Regions from separate parts of the Arthrobacter sp. BG3 genome, predicted to be linked through region 3. Evidence: riboswitches for the same ligand, from Rfam matches in the RefSeq annotation. Region 3 holds a riboswitch; each other region holds the start of a gene.
What was found. A riboswitch is a leader RNA that binds a small molecule or an ion and turns the genes downstream of it on or off. The one in region 3 is predicted to bind cyclic di-AMP.
Positions count from the first base shown of each region.

Region 1: it holds a riboswitch for cyclic di-AMP, as region 3 does, so the genes downstream of both, AC1MFL_RS17940 (NlpC/P60 family protein) here and AC1MFL_RS06010 (M23 family metallopeptidase) in region 3, are expected to answer to the same signal.
Region 2: it holds a riboswitch for cyclic di-AMP, as region 3 does, so the genes downstream of both, AC1MFL_RS06615 (aggregation-promoting factor C-terminal-like domain-containing protein) here and AC1MFL_RS06010 (M23 family metallopeptidase) in region 3, are expected to answer to the same signal.

Region 1 covers NZ_CM155270.1:3,973,362-3,976,625, forward strand. Annotated here, with positions in the region: gene AC1MFL_RS17925 (HNH endonuclease) at 1-64, opposite strand, end outside; gene AC1MFL_RS17930 (DNA alkylation repair protein) at 142-792, shown strand; gene AC1MFL_RS17935 (hypothetical protein) at 807-1,091, opposite strand; cyclic di-AMP (ydaO/yuaA leader) riboswitch at 1,305-1,475, shown strand; gene AC1MFL_RS17940 (NlpC/P60 family protein) at 1,480-2,208, shown strand; gene AC1MFL_RS17945 (dihydrofolate reductase family protein) at 2,265-2,852, opposite strand; gene AC1MFL_RS17950 (helix-turn-helix transcriptional regulator) at 3,118-3,264, shown strand, end outside.
Region 2 covers NZ_CM155270.1:1,515,978-1,519,241, reverse strand. Annotated here, with positions in the region: gene AC1MFL_RS06630 (phosphatase PAP2 family protein) at 1-22, shown strand, start outside; gene upp (uracil phosphoribosyltransferase) at 35-670, shown strand; gene AC1MFL_RS06620 (VOC family protein) at 685-1,020, shown strand; gene AC1MFL_RS06615 (aggregation-promoting factor C-terminal-like domain-containing protein) at 1,055-1,843, opposite strand; cyclic di-AMP (ydaO/yuaA leader) riboswitch at 1,845-2,002, opposite strand; gene AC1MFL_RS06610 (ATP-binding protein) at 2,107-3,264, opposite strand, start outside.
Region 3 covers NZ_CM155270.1:1,369,771-1,373,034, forward strand. Annotated here, with positions in the region: cyclic di-AMP (ydaO/yuaA leader) riboswitch at 125-283, opposite strand; gene AC1MFL_RS06010 (M23 family metallopeptidase) at 433-1,248, opposite strand; cyclic di-AMP (ydaO/yuaA leader) riboswitch at 1,259-1,469, opposite strand; gene AC1MFL_RS06015 (iron-dependent transcriptional repressor DtxR) at 1,619-2,314, opposite strand; gene serC (phosphoserine transaminase) at 2,580-3,264, shown strand, end outside.

The DNA.
Region 1 (3,264 bases), 1.9 Mb from region 3:
CCTCGGTGACCGCCCCACCAACCGCCGCTTCCGGAACCATTTCGGGCCCCTGCTTGCCGTCCATGGAAACACACTATCGGGCACCTGCGACATTAAAAGCGACCCGGAACGCGGCCACCAAAAATGCGAAAGAATAGCCCAATGAGCGAAGCCGGTGAATTCATAGACTGGGCGCTCCAGCGTGAGTCGTCTTGGAGCCGCGCGGAGGAAGCGGAGGCGAGGCACGGCAGCGATCACCGCTACTACGGGGCGTCCGTCGGCGCCGTGCGCGGAACGGTCCGCGACGCCCTCCGCCGCCATCCTGGACTGACGCACGATGACATCACCGCCCTAAGCTCCGAGTTATGGGAGGTGCCCGTCTTCGAACGCCGCCTCGCCGCCGTCGTCCTCCTCCAATCCAGCGCCGGTCTGCTGACCAACACGGACCTGACCCGGATCGAAGGCTTCGTGCGGAGCGCACAGGTGGGCGCGCTGGTCGATCCGCTCGCCATCGACGTCGTCGGTCCCCTGATCGCAGGACTCGACGTCGTCGGCAGGGTCCGCGCTGACAGCGTCCTGGACCGTTGGGTTCGGGATCCCGACGGCTGGCTGCGCCGCGCAGCCCTGCTGTCCCCGCTGTGCGGGCTGCGCGCCGGCGCGGGGGATTGGTCCCGGTTCGTGCGCCACGCCCGCTCGGTGCTGGCTGAGCCGAACCTGACGCAAGACGCCGGGGCCGCGGCCGCGGCCGCCGCCGACGCGGTCTCGCTGGTGCTTGCCGAGATGGCCAGGCGCCGGCCCGAGCTGGAATTCTGACCGGGCGGCCCTGATCAGCGGGTACTCTCCTGGTGCGGCAGCCGCCGCTCCACCACGGCGTAGGCCTTTTCGTCGAAGAACTCCCAATCGGTGATCACCATAAAGCCGAGGGCGTCCACCCGGTCGTTCAGAACGTGCACGTCGAAGCCACCGTCGCGGGGCTCGGCGTCCCACGTGGAAACGTGAACCTCCCCGTTTTCCAGCACCAGCAGTTCGGTGTTGACGCTGAAGTCCTCCTGCGGCTGGTTGCTTAGCTGGCAGATGGCGACACAGTGCCTGGCGCCTTCGGGGTTGTTCATGGTCGGGCCTCCGTTTCGGGGGAACGGTGATGGCATCATCCTATGCCCGGGGCCGATAAATCCGCCCGCGTCCGGCCGGGGCGCTGTGCCCCGCGAAACACACCCGGCGTTACCCCAATGTGACTTGTCGTAATCATTCCGTTACCGTTGTTAGGTGCCTGTTGTTTCCGAGACAGGCTCTCCCCTGCCGATTGCCTAACTCTGCCGCGGCGTGGGGATAACTCGCAGCAACGTCCGGCAGAGACGGGGAAACCACTTTTGACCCGCTGTTCTCCAGGGGTCTTGGGGTGAAGCCGCACGGCCCGTCATGATCGGGCCAGCGTGCGGCCGGGTGCCTCCCATCCGAATCCGACAGCTCACCTCGCAGGCATTGGGAGAGGCTCCTTTAATGACTTTTAGCAATACCCGTGCGCCCAAACGCGCCGACCTTCGCAGCAAACGCCGCACCGCCGGCACCATCGGCCGCCAGGCCGCAGTCCTCGTCGCCGCATCCGGAATGGTGCTCAGCGGCGCCATGGCCGCCAATGCAGCCGACGCACCGGCCGAACGCGACTCCGCGCCGGCGTCGTCCGTTGACGTCCAGGGCCAGGTCTCCGCGCCGGTCATGGCAGACTCCGCCGTCCAGATCACCTTCGAGCGCCCGGCCGTTGAGACTGCCCCGGCTCCCGTGGTCGAGGCACCCAAGCCCGTAGTCGCTCCGACGGCCCCCGCCGCACCGGCCCCGGCAGCCCCTGCCGCCGCCAAGGCGACCGTGAAGGTCCAGGCCGCGCCCGCCCCGGCCGCTGCCCCGGCAGCCGGCGGAGTCAACGCCACCCTGCTGTCCATGGCGTACGGCCAGATCGGCGTCACGCAGGACTGCACCGCAATGGTGGAGAAAGCCCTGAATGCTGCCGGCATCCCGGTCGGGGACATCGGACCGCAGGCCTTCCTGAAGTACGGCAAGGTAGTCGCTGACCCCCAGCCCGGCGACATCATCGTTCAGTCCGGCCACGTCGCCATCTACGCCGGCAACGGCCAGGCCATCAGCGGCGGCATGAACGGCGTCAACGCCACCATAGCGCACCCGCTGTCCTGGCTCACCGCCACCGGACCCGTGACGTTCGTCCGCGCCGGCTAGCAGCACCGCCAACAGCGCACAGCAGGCCGGTCGATCGGTTGCCTTGGGGCAGCGGATCACCGGCCTTCTGCGTGCCCGGTGTCCGGCTCCACTGTGTACCGCAGCAGCACCACGCCGTTGCCGAACGTCCGGCTCTCCAGCAGCCGGAGCGGCGTCGGCGCCTCCGCCTCCTGGAACAGGGGCTTGCCCCGGCCCACAAGGACCGGATGCACATAGATCCGGTACTCATCGATCAGGCCGAGCCGCCGGAAAGCAGCCGCGAGATCGGCCCCGCCCAGCGCGAGATCACCGCCGGGCTGCTCCTTGAGCCTGACCACGTCCTCGGCAACGACGTCGCGCACCACCTCGGTGTTCCAGTCCGCCTTCGCCAGGGTCCTGGAGTAGACGATCTTCGGCATGTCACGCCAGATCCCCGCAAACTCGGCAATCGGCGCAGGGACCGACGGGTCCCGGTCCGCCGTCGGCCAGTATCCGGCCATCAGCTCATAGGTGACACGGCCGTCCAGGAAGCCGCCCATGGCGCGGAGTTCGTCGTTGAAGTGATTATGCAGTTCCTCGTCGACCCGGTGCCAGCCCAGGTCCCGCCCCGGGCCCTCCATGTATCCGTCCAGGGACACCTGCATCATGAGGATGATCTTGCGCATGCGGGGCTCCTTCGCTGGGCTGCCGGGGTTCCAGCGTACGCCGCGTACCGCGGCCGTGGCAGGGGAGGGAAGGCCCGACGTCGGCGGCAGCATCTTGCCGGAACGTACCTCCCGCTGGATGCAAATGGGCCGAACAGAGCAGAACCGGCAACATCTTGCCGAAACTTGCGAATCACGGCAGGATGGGAGGATCGGATTCCTCAACCGGCAGTATCCTGCCGACTGGAGCCGATGACTATGGAGTCGATGACTGGGGAGCCGAGAAATGGGTGACGTGGTGTCCATTGGGGCCAGCATCCGGAGCGCCCGCAAGGACGCCGGGATCACGCAGGAGGACCTTGCCCACCTCGCCGGGGTTTCGGTGCGCACCGTGCGGGCGATCGAGACCGGGGCCGGAAACCCCTCGCTGCAG
Region 2 (3,264 bases), 150 kb from region 3:
CGGGCCCCCGGCCGCCGGGTGATAGTTTTGACCCATGCGCACTCTCGTTGTGGACCACCCGCTGGTCGCCCATAAGCTCACCGTTCTGCGGGACAAGAACACCCCGTCCCCGGTCTTCCGCCAGCTCACCGAGGAACTCGTCACGCTCCTGGCGTATGAGGCCACCCGCGAAGTACGCACCGAACCGGTGACCATCGAGACTCCGGTCAGCACCACCATTGGCACCGCCTTCACCAAACCCACCCCGCTGGTGGTTCCCATCCTGCGCGCCGGACTCGGCATGCTCGAGGGCATGACCAAGCTCGTCCCCACGGCAGAGGTCGGCTTCCTGGGCATGGCCCGCGATGAAGAGACCCTGGACATCATCACGTACGCCGAGCGGCTCCCCGAGGACCTCACCGACCGTCAGATCTTCGTCCTGGACCCCATGCTCGCCACCGGCGGCACGCTGCGCGAGGCCATCAAGTTCCTCTTCAAGCGGGGCGCCTCCGACGTCACCTGCATCTGCCTGCTCGCCGCCCCGGAAGGCCTGGCCAAGCTGGAGGAAGAGCTGGCCGACGCCAACGTGACGATCGTGCTCGCCTCGATTGACGAGAAGCTCAACGAAAAGTCCTACATCGTTCCGGGCCTGGGCGACGCCGGCGACCGGCTCTACGGCGTGGCCGGCTAAACCAGCCGCCCTGCGTGGACCGCGCCAAGGACTTCTACGTCAACCAGGTGGGCTTCAATGCCGACTACGACGAGCGGCCCAGGGAGGGTATCCGTTTCGTCCAGCTGACACCGCCGGGCTCCGGCTGCTCGATCGCCATTGGCGAGGGCCTCAATGATGCCCCGCCGGGCACCGCCCCCGGCCTGCAGCTTGTGGTCAGCGACATCCAGGCGGCCCACAAGCAGCTCAAGGACAACGGCGTGGATGTCAGCGACGTCGACGTCCAGGACTGGGGGCATTTTGTCTATTTCGCCGACCCGGACGGCAATAAGTGGGCGGTGCAGTACATCCCCAACCGGTCCGCTGGCTAGGCGCGGGGGCCTTCAGGAAGGCCGCGCCGGCTGTTTAGTACCAGTGGTGGGCCAGGTGGAAGTTCAGGGCGCCGCACGGTGAGCCGTAGCGGTCCTTGACGTACTTCAGGCCCCAGTTGATCTGGGTGCGGTAGTTGGTCCGGTAGTCCGCGCCCGCGCTGGCCATTTTCTCGGCCGGCAGGGACTGGACCACGCCGTAGGCGCCGCTGCTCGGGTTGGTGGCAGTCGTCTCCCAGTCCGATTCCTTGGTCCAGAGCTTCATCAGGCACTGCATCTCGCCGGGCGCCCAGCCGTAGGAGCCCAGTTGCCCCGCCGCATAAGCCTGCGCGCCGGCAGGGTCATTGACGGCAACGGGGGCAGGAGCCGGAGCAGGAGCCGGGGCCGGGGCCGGTGCGGGGGCCGGTGCGGGTGCAGGGGCCGGTGCGGGCGCCGGAGCGGGGGCAGGGGCGGGTGCTTCGGCGGGCTTCACCTCGGCTGGCTGGGCCGCGACGACACCGGCGGGGATGACGGCCTGGTTATCGGCCCGGACGCGTTCAAAATCGAGGTGCGTCAGCGGATCCGCGGTGGTGGCTGCCTGCGTGGAACTGCCTGCACTGGCATTGCGGGCGGCGGTCTCGGATGCCTGGCCGGCTGCGCCGACCCCCACGATGACCGCACACGCGGCGGCAACGACGGCCACGCGGCGCCCGGTTGCGCCGAGGCCGTTGCCAAACCGGGCCAGGGCCGAAGCGGGCTTGGCGGGTTCAGCGCGGTGGCGCGACAGGGTGGAGCGGGTTGTCTTTGCAGCGTCGTCAGGGCGTGATTGTGCCTGGAATTCAGTCATGAGTGCCTCTCAACGCCTGCGGAGTTAGCTGTCGGGTTCGGATGAGGTCATCCGGCCGCACGGAAATTCACGTGTCGGCTTCACCCCAAGGGCGCAAAGATGCAAAATGCCCGGGAACTCTGGGTCCCCCGCCTCTGCCTGGTCGAGCGGAATCCGGGAGGCGGCAGAGTTTGGCGTGCATCCGGACATGCGGCCCTAGTGATGGCCGCACCCTAAAGACCGTACAGGACGTAGGCGGCTAAGTCACATTTTGGTAACAGGGATCACGGCAGCGGTGTGGCGTCTTGCGCCGTGCTCAGCAGCCGGCGGTCTTTGGCCGCAACCGGAGGCTTAGCCGCAGCAGGTCCTTTAGCCGCACCCGGGGGGTTGGCCGCACCCGGAGCTTCAGCCGCAGGGGGAGCATCCGGCAACCGCACGGTGAACTCTGTCCGTCCCGGGACCGACGTGACGCTGACAGTCCCGCCATGGGCCTCAACAATTGACTGCACGATGGACAAGCCCAACCCGCTGGTTCCCTCGGCGGACGCGCTGGTGATGGTGGCGGCGGAGGCAGCGGCCGCCGGGGACCCCGGAAGCGTCCGGGGCGGGTGGACCGGAAGGCGGGGAAGGTGCGTGTGGCCGGGTCCCGACGTCGTGTTGGCCACCGGATTCTTCCGGGACGCGTCCGCGCGCGTGAAACGCGCAAAGACGCGGTCCACGAACCCGGGGGCGATCCCTGGGCCGTTGTCCGTTACGGTCATCACGGCACTCCCGTCCGGGGCGCGCTTCACCCCGGTCACCACCATGGTGCCCGGTCCGGTGTGCTTTCGCGCGTTGGAGAGCAGGTTTGCCAGCACCTGGTGGAGCTGGGTCGCGTCGCCGCGGACCACCACAGGCTCCTCCGGAAGCTCCAGATGCCAGACCCGGTCCGGGGCGATGACTTTCTCATCGCTCACCGTCTCGATGGCCAGTTGGGTGAGGTCCACCTCGCTGAGCTTGAGGGGCTGGCCCTCATCCAGCCGGGCAAGCAGGAGCAGGTCCTCCACCAGGGTGGTCATCCGTTCGGACTGGCTCTGCACGCGGGCGAGGGACCTCTGGCCGTCGGGGGTGAAGTGTTCGGTCATCCGCATCAGCTCGGTGTATCCGCGGATGGCAGTGAGGGGGGTGCGCAGCTCGTGGGAGGCATCCGCCACGAACTGTCGGACCTTCGTCTCACTCTTCTGCCGGGCTTCGAGCGCGTTGGAGACGTTGTCCAGCATCAGGTTCAGGGCATGCCCGACGCTGCCGACCTCGGTTCCCGGATGGGCTGCGGAGTCCGGCACCCGCATGGCAAGTCCCACTTCGCCGGCGTCGAGCGGGAGGCGGGAGACCTGCGTCGCCACTTCGGAGAGCTGGTCGAGGGGCTTCATGGTCCTGCGGATCAGTGCCGTCCCGGCCAGGCC
Region 3 (3,264 bases):
TGAGACGGCGGCATGGAATCCGTTCCGGGCACCAAAAAGGGCGGTACGGACATTGGATTCCAGCGGGCTCGTTAGAGCCGCGCAAGCGCGGTGACGCGCAGCATTGTGGCGTGAAGACACGAAAGTAGCCTCTCCCAATGCCTGCGAGGTGAGCTGTCGGATTCGGATGGGAGTCACCCGGCCGCGCTGCTTCCTGGGAAGCTTTGCGACTTAACCCCAAGGTCTTCTTGCGAAGACCAAAATTGGTTCCCCCGCCCCTGCCAGACGATGTCATGCGAACGGACCTTGAGCGGTGGCAGAGCTAGGCAATCCACTCAAGAGCGCCAACTTCGGAAAAGTTGGCGTAGGTCAAACGGTACAGCAGTTGGGACGCAATGTCACATTCAGATCACGGCATGTCACAAGAATGCGAGAGTGATCCATCGTCTTGGCTCAAAGCCAGCCGAGGGGGTCAACAACATCGCCGTTGACCATCACCTCAAAGTGGAGGTGGCAGCCGGTGGACGCGCCTGTGGTGCCGCTCATGGCGACGAGGTCCCCGCGCGAGACCTTCTGGCCGACGTGGACCGAGGAAGAGGACAGGTGGTTATAGGTGGTCTCCAGGCCGTTGCCGTGGTCGATCACGATGCGGTTACCCCCGCCATAGGGGTGCCATCCAGAAAATGTGACGGTGCCGCTGGCCGCCGCGTGGACGGCTGTTCCGCACTGTGCGGCATAGTCCTGGCCGCGGTGGAACTCACCCGCACCGCCCGTGATGGGGCTGACACGGTAGCCGAAGGGAGAGGAAGCCATCATCACATCCAGCGGCGCACCGAGGGTCCCCGCCGATGCCGCACGCGTGATGCTGCCGACGGATTGGGCGCTCAGCAACTGCTTGAGCTTCCCGTCCGGGTCACCCTGGGTGGTGACCGCGGTGCGGCTGAAGTCGATCTTGGCCTCGGCCGCGGTGACGTCCGGCTGGACGGCGGCCGACACGGATCCCGAGCCGGACGCGGCGTCCGTGGCCATGACAGGGCCCGTGGCGGGCACGGTGACAGTGAGGACCAGTCCCGTGGCGGCCAGGGCGATGCCGGCCTTTTGCCCGACGCCGCTGGCGGCGGCAAAGTCGGTTACCTGGCGGAACGGGCTGCGGCGGCCCCTGCGTTCATCGCGGTGCGCGTCACGCGGGCGGTCTGCCAGGACGGCGACGGCCGGACGCGGCTCCGGAGCGGGACCGGTCGCACGGCGGCGGCCCTTGGCGGTCTGGATGGTCAAGAACGGTTCCTCTCTGGAGAGCCTGCGGGGTTAGCTGTCGGATTCGGGTCAGAGAGATCAAAGACCCGGCCCGCCGTAGCAAGCACCCAGGCACAGAGGCATCCAAAGGAGTCCCTCGGTGGAGCGTGCTTGCCGCTGACGGACTTCACCCCAAGGCTGCAAAACAGCCGGAAGTGGTTCCCCCGCCCCTGCCAGAAAGGTGACTCTGGGACTGATCCGCTGGCAGAGCTCGGCTCGGATCAGATAACGCTTTGGTATCGGTACTAGCCTTCAACTATAGGCGATGAAGCCGTCGGGAGATAAATCCGTTATCGATTCTGTGCACAACTCATGGGTCGTCCCATGAGCGGACGACTAGCGCCGGTTAGCTGACGGTAACAAAGACGTGCGCAGCAACCTCGGGCGGGAGTTCCAGTGCGCCCTCGATATCCGGCACCCGCACCGAGATGTACTCCCCCACCCGCTCCAGTGACACCGATGCGCCGGGGCGGATGCCGCCTTCGTCAAGCTGGACCAGCAGTTCCGGTTCGACCTGGATGGGTTCGGCGAGCCGGCTGACCCTGACCCGGGAATCCGGCCCGTAGCCGGACATGGCCTCGAGCAAATTCACAACGCCGTCCAGGGGCGGCTGGGACGGCAGGCCCCCCAGTTCGGCGAGGCCGGGAATCGGGTTGCCATAGGGCGAGACGGTGGGGTGGTTGAGCAGCTCGAAGATCCGCCGCTCCACCCGTTCGCTCATGACATGTTCCCAGCGGCAGGCTTCCTCATGGACATAGGCCCAGTCGAGCCCGATCACATCGGCCAGCAGACGTTCGGCAAGGCGGTGCTTGCGCATGACTTCGATGGCACGTTTCCGGCCGGTTGCGGTTAGTTCAAGGTGCCTGTCGCCCGAAACGACCACCAGCCCGTCGCGCTCCATGCGGCCAATGGTCTGCGAAACAGTCGGGCCCGAGTGGCGGAGCCGCTCGGCGATGCGGGCACGGAGAGCGACAATGTTCTCTTCTTCAAGTTCCAGAATGGTCCGAAGATACATCTCGGTTGTATCGATCAGATCCGTCATTCAGCTCAGCTCCTCGAGCGCCGTCCTTGCGTGATTCCCACCGTACCGCGAGCTGCTGGCGCCCTGGCGGGGTCCGCCGTACGTTCGCAGGACAGCTTAGCCTATTTTGAATTTGTCCGGATAATCTCAATGACCGGACTGTGACGGCCGCTTTTGCCTCGCCTGCCGGGCAGTCAGGCAGAATGAAACGCAAGGCTCCGCTGCAGCCACCTGCCGGGCCATCTCCTGAGCCGCACCCTAGTACCTGCCGAAAATTGGAGCCACTGTGAGCGACACCAGCATCACGATTCCCGCAAACCTCCTTCCCAAGGACGGCCGGTTCGGCGCCGGACCCTCCAAGGTCCGCCCGGAACAGCTGGAAGCCCTCGCCGCGGCTTCGAAGCTCCTGGGAACATCCCACCGCCAGGCGCCGGTCAAGAACCTCGTGGGCTCGGTCCGGAACGGGCTCAGCCAGTTCTTCCGGGCCCCCGACGGCTACGAGGTCATCCTCGGCGTCGGCGGATCGACCGCGTTCTGGGACATCGCCAGCTTCGGCCTGGTCGAGAACAAGGCACAGCACCTGTCCTTTGGCGAGTTTGGCTCGAAGTTCGCCTCAGCGACCAACAAGGCACCCTTCCTCGCGGAGTCCTCCATCATCAAGTCCGAGCCGGGCACCCGCCCTGCAGCGCGGGCCGAAGCCGGCGTCGATGTCTACGCCTGGCCCCAGAACGAGACGTCCACCGGCGTTGCCGCTCCGGTCCAGCGTGTGGCCGGCGCCGACGCGGGTTCCCTCGTCCTGGTGGACGCCACCTCGGCTGCCGGCGGGCTGGACGTCGACGTCGCCGAAGCGGACGTCTACTACTTCGCCCCGCAGAAGAACTTTGCGTCCGACGGCGGCCTGTGGCTTGGCCTGTTCTCCCCCGCAGCGCTGGAGCGGGCGGCGCGGATCAAGGCCGACGGACGCTGGATCC